2 regions of the Streptomyces sp. NPDC107546 genome follow, and region 2 is predicted to be linked to the other one. Evidence: predicted binding sites of a transcription regulator. Region 2 holds the regulator's gene; the other holds the start of a gene.
The links. The regulator HrcA, encoded in region 2, represses chaperone genes, less so after heat shock. The targets are predictions, from matches to a motif close to TTNGCACTCNGNNNNNCNGAGTGCNAA.
Positions count from the first base shown of each region.

Region 1: the regulator HrcA is predicted to act here: its motif matches at 2,249-2,275, upstream of groES (co-chaperone GroES).

Region 1 covers NZ_JBVKBA010000003.1:462,893-467,294, forward strand. Annotated here, with positions in the region: gene groL (chaperonin GroEL) at 49-1,674, opposite strand; gene groES (co-chaperone GroES) at 1,794-2,102, opposite strand; partial or broken gene ACZ7L1_RS06930 (SDR family NAD(P)-dependent oxidoreductase) at 2,306-2,473, shown strand; gene ACZ7L1_RS06935 (polysaccharide deacetylase family protein) at 2,545-3,354, opposite strand; partial or broken gene ACZ7L1_RS06940 (polysaccharide deacetylase family protein) at 3,351-3,566, opposite strand; gene ACZ7L1_RS06945 (class I SAM-dependent methyltransferase) at 3,731-4,402, shown strand, end outside.
Region 2 covers NZ_JBVKBA010000013.1:150,266-154,667, reverse strand. Annotated here, with positions in the region: gene ACZ7L1_RS20865 (16S rRNA (uracil(1498)-N(3))-methyltransferase) at 1-26, opposite strand, end outside; gene ACZ7L1_RS20860 (nitronate monooxygenase) at 23-1,096, opposite strand; gene dnaJ (molecular chaperone DnaJ) at 1,344-2,480, opposite strand; gene hrcA (heat-inducible transcriptional repressor HrcA) at 2,481-3,500, opposite strand; gene ACZ7L1_RS20845 (MBL fold metallo-hydrolase) at 3,698-4,402, shown strand, end outside.

The sequences.
Region 1 (4,402 bases), on a different contig from region 2:
GCCCGGCGCCCCGAAGGGTGCCGGGCCTTGCGCGACGTGCGTCGTACGTCAGTGGGCGTGACCGTGGCCGTGGCCGGCCGCGGCGGGCTCCTCCTCTTCCTTCTTCTCGACGACCAGGGTCTCGGTCGTCAGAAGCAGGGAGGCGATGGAGGCGGCGTTCTCCAGGGCGGAGCGGGTGACCTTGACCGGGTCGATGACGCCGGCCTTGATCAGGTCGCCGTACTCGCCGGTGGCGGCGTTGTAGCCGTTGCCCTTCTCCAGCTCGGCGACCTTGGAGGCGATGACGTAGCCCTCCAGGCCCGCGTTCTCGGCGATCCAGCGCAGCGGCTCGACGACCGCGCGGCGCACGATGGCGACACCGGTGGCCTCGTCGCCCTGCTTGCCGAGGCCGTCGGCCAGCACCTTGGAGGCGTGGACGAGGGCGGAGCCACCACCGGAGACGATGCCCTCCTCGACCGCGGCGCGGGTCGCGGAGATGGCGTCCTCCAGGCGGTGCTTCTTCTCCTTCAGCTCCACCTCGGTGGCGGCGCCGACCTTGATCACGCACACGCCGCCGGCCAGCTTCGCGAGGCGCTCCTGGAGCTTCTCGCGGTCCCAGTCGGAGTCCGTGGTCTCGATCTCGGCCTTGATCTGGGCGATGCGACCCGCGACGTCCTCGGACTTGCCGGCGCCGTCGACGATCGTGGTGTCGTCCTTGGTGACGGTGACGCGGCGGGCGGAGCCCAGCACGTCCAGGCCGACCTGGTCGAGCTTGAGGCCGACCTCCTCGGAGACGACGGTGGCGCCGGTGAGGACCGCCATGTCCTGCAGCATCGCCTTGCGGCGGTCACCGAAGCCGGGGGCCTTGACGGCGACCGCGTTGAAGGTGCCGCGGATCTTGTTGACGACCAGGGTGGACAGGGCCTCGCCCTCGAGGTCCTCGGCGATGATCAGCAGCGGCTTGGAGGAACCGGCCTGGATGACCTTCTCCAGCAGCGGCAGCAGCTCCGCGATGGCGGAGATCTTGCCCTGGTTGATCAGGATGTACGGGTCGTCGAGGACGGCCTCCATGCGCTCCTGGTCCGTCACGAAGTACGGCGACAGGTAGCCCTTGTCGAAGGCCATGCCCTCGGTGAAGTCCAGCTCCAGACCGAAGGTGTTGGACTCCTCGACGGTGATGACACCGTCCTTGCCGACCTTGTCCATCGCCTCGGCGATCAGCTCGCCGACCTGCTGGTCCTGGGCGGACAGCGCGGCCACGGCGGCGATGTCGGACTTCTCGTCGATCGGGCGGGCGGTGGCCAGCAGGTCGTCGGAGACGGCCTTGACGGCGGCGTCGATGCCCTTCTTCAGGGCGGCCGGGGAGGCGCCCGCGGCGACGTTCCGCAGACCCTCGCGCACCAGCGCCTGGGCGAGCACGGTGGCCGTGGTGGTGCCGTCACCCGCGATGTCGTTGGTCTTGGTCGCCACCTCCTTGACCAGCTGGGCGCCGAGGTTCTCGTACGGGTCCTCGATCTCGACCTCACGGGCGATGGTGACGCCGTCGTTGGTGATCGTGGGGGCGCCGAACTTCTTGTCGATGACGACGTTGCGGCCCTTGGGGCCGATGGTCACCTTGACCGTGTCGGCCAGCTTGTTGACGCCGCGCTCGAGGGCGCGACGGGCGTCCTCGTCGAACTTCAGGATCTTCGCCATGGCAGCGGGAGCCCTCTCGGAAATCTGGATGAACGAAACTGCGCCCCGGGCGCCCGGCTTCTCTTATCGGTCGCGGGGGCCAGGGGCGCAGCTCAAAAGCAGGAGTGCTTCGGGGTGAACTACTTCTCGATGATCGCGAGCACGTCGCGGGCCGAGAGAACGAGGTACTCCTCGTTGTTGTACTTCACCTCGGTGCCGCCGTACTTGCTGTAGAGCACGACGTCGCCGACCTTGACGTCGAGCGGAAGGCGGTTGCCGTCCTCGAAGCGGCCCGGGCCCACGGCCAGGACGACGCCCTCCTGGGGCTTCTCCTTGGCGGTGTCCGGAATGACCAGGCCAGAGGCCGTGGTCTGTTCGGCGTCCAGCGGCTGGACCACGATGCGGTCCTCGAGCGGCTTGATGGCAACCTTGGAGCTGGCGGTCGTCACGATCCGACCTCCCCCTTCGGAGATCTCACGGGGTTAACTGTCTGAGGTGGCGACCAGGTCGATCCGTCGTCGCGGGTGCCGGACCTGCCCGTCGCTTTGTTGGCACTCTCCGGTGGTGAGTGCCAGAGCCGAGACTATGACCGCGGTTAGCACTCGGTCAAGCGGAGTGCCAATGCCTGCGGGGCGCGCCGTGGTGAGTTCGGTTGCCCGGGGGTTGGTGTTCACCCGATGGTGGGGTGACCGCCCTGGGGGCTCGATCCGCCAATGGCATCGGCCGGGCCACTGCCCGCGCCTTCGCCGCCGAGGGCGCCCATGTGGTCGCTGTCGGACGGCGAAGCCAACCTCTCGAGGAGACGGCGGCCGGGCACGAATGTCAGTACGTCGGTGTATCCCGTCCGGCGCGGCTCCGAAGCACCGGCCATCGATTGGGCTTCGGGGGCCGTCAGAGGTAGTCCTCCAAGCGGGCCACCGTGAAGCCCCTCGACTGCAGGCGGCGCAGGACGCGGGTGGTCTCCGTGGTCAGGGAGGTCAGAGGGCGGCCCGGTTCGTGGGGGCGCAGGATGTCACCCGGACGGAGGGTCGTGGACCTTCCGTAGGTGTGCGTCGGGCGCCACAGGATCAGGGCCCTGATGCCGCAGTCCGCCGCGGCCCGCAGCGTCGTGCGGTCGTACCTGCCGTAGGGCGGGCGCAGCAGAACGGGGCGCCGGACCAGGCGGAAGCGCAGGCGGTCCCGCCCGGCGCAGATCTGGGCACGCTGCTGCGCGAAGGGACGGCCACGCAGTCCGACGTGGCCCAGGGTGTGGTTCTGGATGGTCGCTCCCGCCGCCCGCAGCCGGGCGATGCGCGCGTACCCGGGTCCGTCGCCGCTGTCCGTGAGGAACACGCTGACGGGCAGCCGCAGGTCACGGACCATCTCGACGAACCGGGGGTCACGCTCGGCACCCTCGTCGTAGGTGAGGAAGACGACCCTGTCGTGGGTGGGGACGCGGTCGAGGACCTCCGGCAGCCCCTCCTCCGGGTCGGCGTGGCGGGGCAGGGGGCGGGCCGGCCGGGGCGCGGGCGCGAGCGGGGCGGTGAGCCCCCAGCGGCGGTACGCCCCCTCGTGCGGAGCGTACGACCTGCGCACCCTCTGCGCCGCCTTCTTGCCCAGCCGTTCGATGGGGTCGACCGACTGGGCGCAGCCCGCCGTTCCGGCCAGGACCGCGGCGGCCAGGGCCCCCGCCAGCAGTGCGCGCAGCCGCCGTGCCCTCACAGGTAGTCCTCCAGGCGTGCCACCGCGTACCCCTCGTCGGTCACCTTCTTCAGGAACCTGCGGATCACGTCGGGCATCGTGCCGTTCCAGTCCGCCCGGCCGCGGAAGTGCGTCAGCACGATGTCCCCGGGGTGCAGGCCTCGGTCCCACTCGCGGTACTCCCAGTGGTCGACGTAGACCTCCTCGTCCGAGATCGGCGCGTATCTGATGCCGGACCCGTCAAGCGCGACACACACACAGCAGTGCATTTTGTGCACTTTTTGTCATCTTGTCCTACGAGTCGCATGGTGCCGGATCCTTTCAGTCACCGGCGGCCGCGGCGGGCCGACACCGCGATCCGGCGCACGCCGTCCACCGACTGGCCGACAATGACCGGGTGAACGACCTCTCCTTCGCCTCCCTGCTCACCCCTGAGGGTCGTGCCCTCCTGGACGAGGTGCGCGGCACCGACCCGGCGCGGGAGTTGGCCGTCGCCACCCGGCTGCGCCGCGAGCACCCCGCCGAGCTGGTCTCCGCGGCCCTCGCACAGGCACGGCTGCGCGAGCGGGCGGCAGCGAAGTTCGGCGCGCAGGACGCGCAGCGGATGTTCTTCACCCCGAACGGCGTCGAGCAGTCCACCAGGGCCACGGTCGCCACCCACCGCGCCGAGCGCTTCCGGGCCCTCGGGGTGACCTCCGTCGCCGACCTGTGCTGCGGCGTGGGCGGCGACGCCATCGCGCTCGCCCGGGCCGGCATCCGCGTCCTGGCCGTGGACCGCGACCCGCTGACGGCGGCCGTGGCGCGCGCGAACGCCGACGCGCTGGGGCTCGCCGGCCTGATCGAGGTGCGCGAGGCCGACGTCACCGAGGTGGAGGTGTCCTCGTACGACGCCGTCTTCGTCGATCCCGCACGGCGGACAGGACGCGGTCGCATCTTCGACCCGGAGGCGTACTCGCCCCCGCTGTCCTGGGCGGTGGCCACGGTTCTGCGGGCCTCGCACGCCGCACTGAAGGTGGCGCCGGGCATCCCGCACGAGGCGGTGCCCGACAAGGCGGAGGCCGAGTGGATC
Region 2 (4,402 bases):
TCCACCACGAACACCGGCGCCGTCATCGCCCGGCACCTCCCGCCGACAACGCTGTCGCCGCCTCCTGAACCTCCGCGACCAGCACCTCCACCAGCCGTCCGGCGGGCAGGTCCCGCGCCAGGCGGTGGCCCTGGCCCGCCCACAGCGCCATGCCCTGCGCGTCACCGGCCTTGGCGGCCGCCTTGCGCAGGGGGGAGGTGAGGTGGTGGACCTCGGGGTACGCGGCGGGCGCGTAGGGGCCGTGTTCGCGCATGAACCGGTTGACCAGACCGCGGGCCGGGCGTCCGGAGAACGCCCGGGTCAGCTCGGTCCGGACGAAGTGGGGGTCGGTCAGCGCCTGCTTGTGCGCGGGGTGCGCACCGGACTCGGGCGTGGCGAGGAACGCGGTGCCGAGCTGGGCGGCGCTCGCGCCCGCGGCGAGGACGGCGGCGATCTGGCTGCCGCGCATGATGCCTCCGGCGGCGACGACCGGAATGCTCACGGTCTCGCGGACCTGGGCGAGGAGCGGGAGCAGCCCGATGCCGGCGCCGTCGTTCTCGTGACTGTCCCGGTGGGTGCCCTGGTGGCCGCCGGCCTCGACGCCCTGCGCGATCACCGCGTCGGCGCCGGCCTCCTGCACGGCCAGGGCCTCGTCGGCGGTGGTCGCGGTGACCAGGGTGAGGGTGCCCAGGCGACGCAGGGAGTCCAGGACCTCCGGGGCCGGGACCCCGAAGTGGAAGGAGACCACCGGGACCGGGTCGTCCAGGAGGACGGCGAGTTTGGCGTCGTAGCCGTCGTCACGGCCGCTGTCGCGGTCGCCGAGCTCGGTCTCGTACCAGGTGGCCTCGCCGGCGAGCTGATTGGCATAGACCTCGACGGCGGCCGGGTCCGCGTACTCAGGCTGCGGCATGAAGACGTTCACGCCGAAGGGGCGGTGGGTCAGCCCGCGGAGCTGCTTGATCTCCTGGTACATCCCGTCGGCGGTCTTGTACCCGGCCGCGAGGAACCCCAGGCCACCGGCCTCGGACACGGCGGCGGCGAGCTGCGGCACGGAGGCGCCGCCGGCCATGGGGGCCTGCACGATCGGGTGCGGGAAGAGATCGGTCAGGGAGGACATGACGGCATGTTGTCACGTCTTTCGAACGAGTCCGAATCCACCGGTACCGTGGCATACGCCGGAGGAAAGAGAACGTATGAAGCCGGCCTGGAGCGGCGAAAATCAGCCCGTCCGGGGTTCCGCCTGCTCCACGAGGGTTGGGGAGATTGAGGACGAGGCCGTTCAGGTCGAAGCGGGGTCCGGGGGCGCAGCCCCCGGGAACGGCCACCCGGCGCCGGATGCCCCTCCAGCGCCGGGTGCCAACACGTCAGCGCCCGTTGAACGCGTCCTTCAACCGCGAGAACAGCCCCTGCTGCCCGGGCTGGAACTGACCCTGCGGCCGCTCCTCGCCGCGCAGCTTCGCCAGCTCGCGCAGGAGTCGCTCCTGCTCCGGATCCATCTTGGTGGGCGTCTGGACCTCGACGTGGACGATCAGGTCGCCCCGGCCACCGCCGCGCAGGTGCGTGACACCGCGGTTGTGCAGCGGGATCGACTGCCCGGACTGCGTACCGGGACGGATGTCGACCTCCTCCAGGCCGTCCAGCGTCTCCAGCGGCACCTTGGTGCCGAGGGCCGCCGCCGTCATCGGGATGGTGACCGTGCAGTGCAGGTCGTCGCCGCGGCGCTGGAAGGTCGTGTGCGGCAGCTCGTGGATCTCGACGTACAGGTCGCCGGCCGGACCGCCGCCGGGGCCGACCTCGCCCTCGCCCGCGAGCTGGATCCGGGTGCCGTTGTCGACACCGGCCGGGATCTTCACGGTGAGCGTCCGGCGCGAGCGCACGCGCCCGTCACCGGCACACTCCGGGCACGGGTTCGGGACGATCGTGCCGAAGCCCTGGCACTGCGGGCACGGCCGGGAGGTCATGACCTGGCCCAGGAAGGACCGGGTGACCTGCGAGACCTCACCGCGACCACGGCACATGTCACAGGTCTGCGCGGACGTACCGGGCGCGGCGCCCTCGCCGTTGCAGGTGTTGCAGACGACGGCCGTGTCGACCTGGATGTCCTTCGTCGTGCCGAAGGCCGCCTCGTCCAGCTCGACCTCGAGCCGGATCATCGCGTCCTGGCCCCGGCGGGTGCGCGAGCGCGGACCACGCTGCGACGCCGTGCCGAAGAACGCGTCCATGATGTCGGAGAAGTTCCCGAAGCCGCCCGCGCCGAAGCCACCCGCGCCGGCGCCGCCCGACTGGGACAGCGGGTCGCCGCCGAGGTCGTAGACCTGCTTCTTCTGCGGGTCCGAGAGCACCTCGTACGCGGCGTTGATCTCCTTGAACCGCTCCTGCGTCTTCGGATCGGGGTTGACGTCCGGGTGCAGCTCGCGGGCGAGCCGGCGGAACGCCTTCTTGATCTCTTCCTGCGACGCGTCGCGGCGCACGCCGAGTACGGCGTAGTAGTCCGTGGCCACTTACGACTCCGCCAGGATCTGTCCGACGTACCGTGCCACCGCTCGTACCGCTCCCATCGTTCCCGGGTAATCCATGCGGGTCGGTCCGACCACGCCGAGTTTCGCTACTGCCTCGCCGCCCGAACCGTAGCCCACGGAGACGATGGACGTGGAGTTGAGTCCTTCGTGCGCGTTCTCATGGCCGATACGTACCCGCATGGCCGGATCCTTCGCCTCACCCAGCAGTTTGAGGAGCACGACCTGCTCCTCCAGTGCCTCCAGGACGGGCCGGATGGTGAGAGGGAAGTCATGCGCGAAGCGGGTCAGGTTCGCAGTGCCGCCGATCATCAGCCGCTCCTCGGTCTCCTCCACGAGCGTCTCGAGGAGGGTGGAGAGCACCGTCGAGACCGTGCCGCGGTCCTCCGGCTCCTCGAACGCCTCGGGCAGATCCTGCACGAGCTGCGGGACGTCCGCGAAGCGGCGGCCGGCGACCCGGCTGTTGAGCCGCGCGCGCAGGTCCGCGAGCGACGTCTCGCCGAACGGCGCCGGGCAGTCGATCATGCGCTGCTCGACCCGGCCGGTGTCCGTGATCAGCACGAGCATCACACGCGCGGGTGCCATCGACAGCAACTCCACGTGGCGCACGGTCGAGCGTGTCAGCGACGGGTACTGCACCACGGCGACCTGCCGGGTGAGCTGTGCGAGCAGCCGCACCGTGCGCGCCACCACGTCGTCGAGGTCGACGGCGCCCTCCAGGAAGTTCTGGATGGCGCGGCGCTCGGGCGGGCTCATCGGCTTGACGGCCGCGAGCTTGTCGACGAAGAGGCGGTAGCCCTTGTCCGTGGGAATGCGTCCGGCGCTGGTGTGCGGCTGGGCGATGTACCCCTCCTCCTCCAGCGCGGCCATGTCGTTGCGGACGGTGGCCGGGGAGACGCCGAGGTTGTGCCGCTCGGTGAGGGCCTTGGAACCCACCGGCTCTTCGGTGCCCACGTAGTCCTGGACGATGGCGCGCAGCACCTCGAGCCTGCGTTCACTGAGCATCGCGCACACCTCCAGCGGTCATGTCCCCTTGACGCTTTCCCCTGGCACTCTGCGCTTGTGAGTGCCAGCATTCCCCGGCCCAGTGTACGGCTGTCGGGTACACACCCGGCAAGGGCGGGCGCCGGTGCCGTGCCGAGGTGTACCGACCTGTACCGGCCTGTCCTGCCGGGTCGGGCGGCTGCGGATAGCGTCGCCGTATGACGGTGCTGTGGGAAGGGTCCGGGTGGGAGGCGCTCAGTGCGCGCGTGGGGCGGGCCAGGCTTCCGGTCTGGGACTGCACGGCCGGGCTGGTGGTGGGCGACGACGCGGCGCTGCTGGTGGACGCCGGGTCGAGCCTGGCCGAGGGCGAGCGGTTGCGCGACGCGGCGGAGCGGCTGCTCGCGCCGCTCGGCGGAGACCGGCGTGTGACGCATCTCGCGCTCACCCATCCGCACTTCGACCATGTCTTCGGGGCGACGGCGTTCGCGGGCGCGCAGGTGTTCGGGGCGGTGGGCGTCGACGGGGTGCTCGCATACGGGCGGGGGGAACTGGTCACGGACGCGGTGCGCAACGGCCTGGATCCGGCGGAGGCGGCCGAGGCGGCTGACGCACTGGTCCGCCCGCACCACCAGGTCTCCGGCGAGTGGACGCTGGACCTGGGCGGGGTGCAGGTGCTGCTGGCGAACGTGGGGCCGGGCCACACGGCCCACGACCTGGTGGTGTTCGTCCCCGGGGAACCCGGGGAGTCGGAAGTGGTGTTCTGCGGGGACCTGGTGGAGGAGTCCGGCGAACCGCAGGCGGGCCCGGACGCGATCCCCTCGCACTGGCCGGCGGCGCTGGACCGGCTGCTGGAGCTGGGCGGGAAGGACGCGGTGTACGTGCCGGGGCACGGGGCGGTGGTGGATGCGGGGTTCGTACGGGCC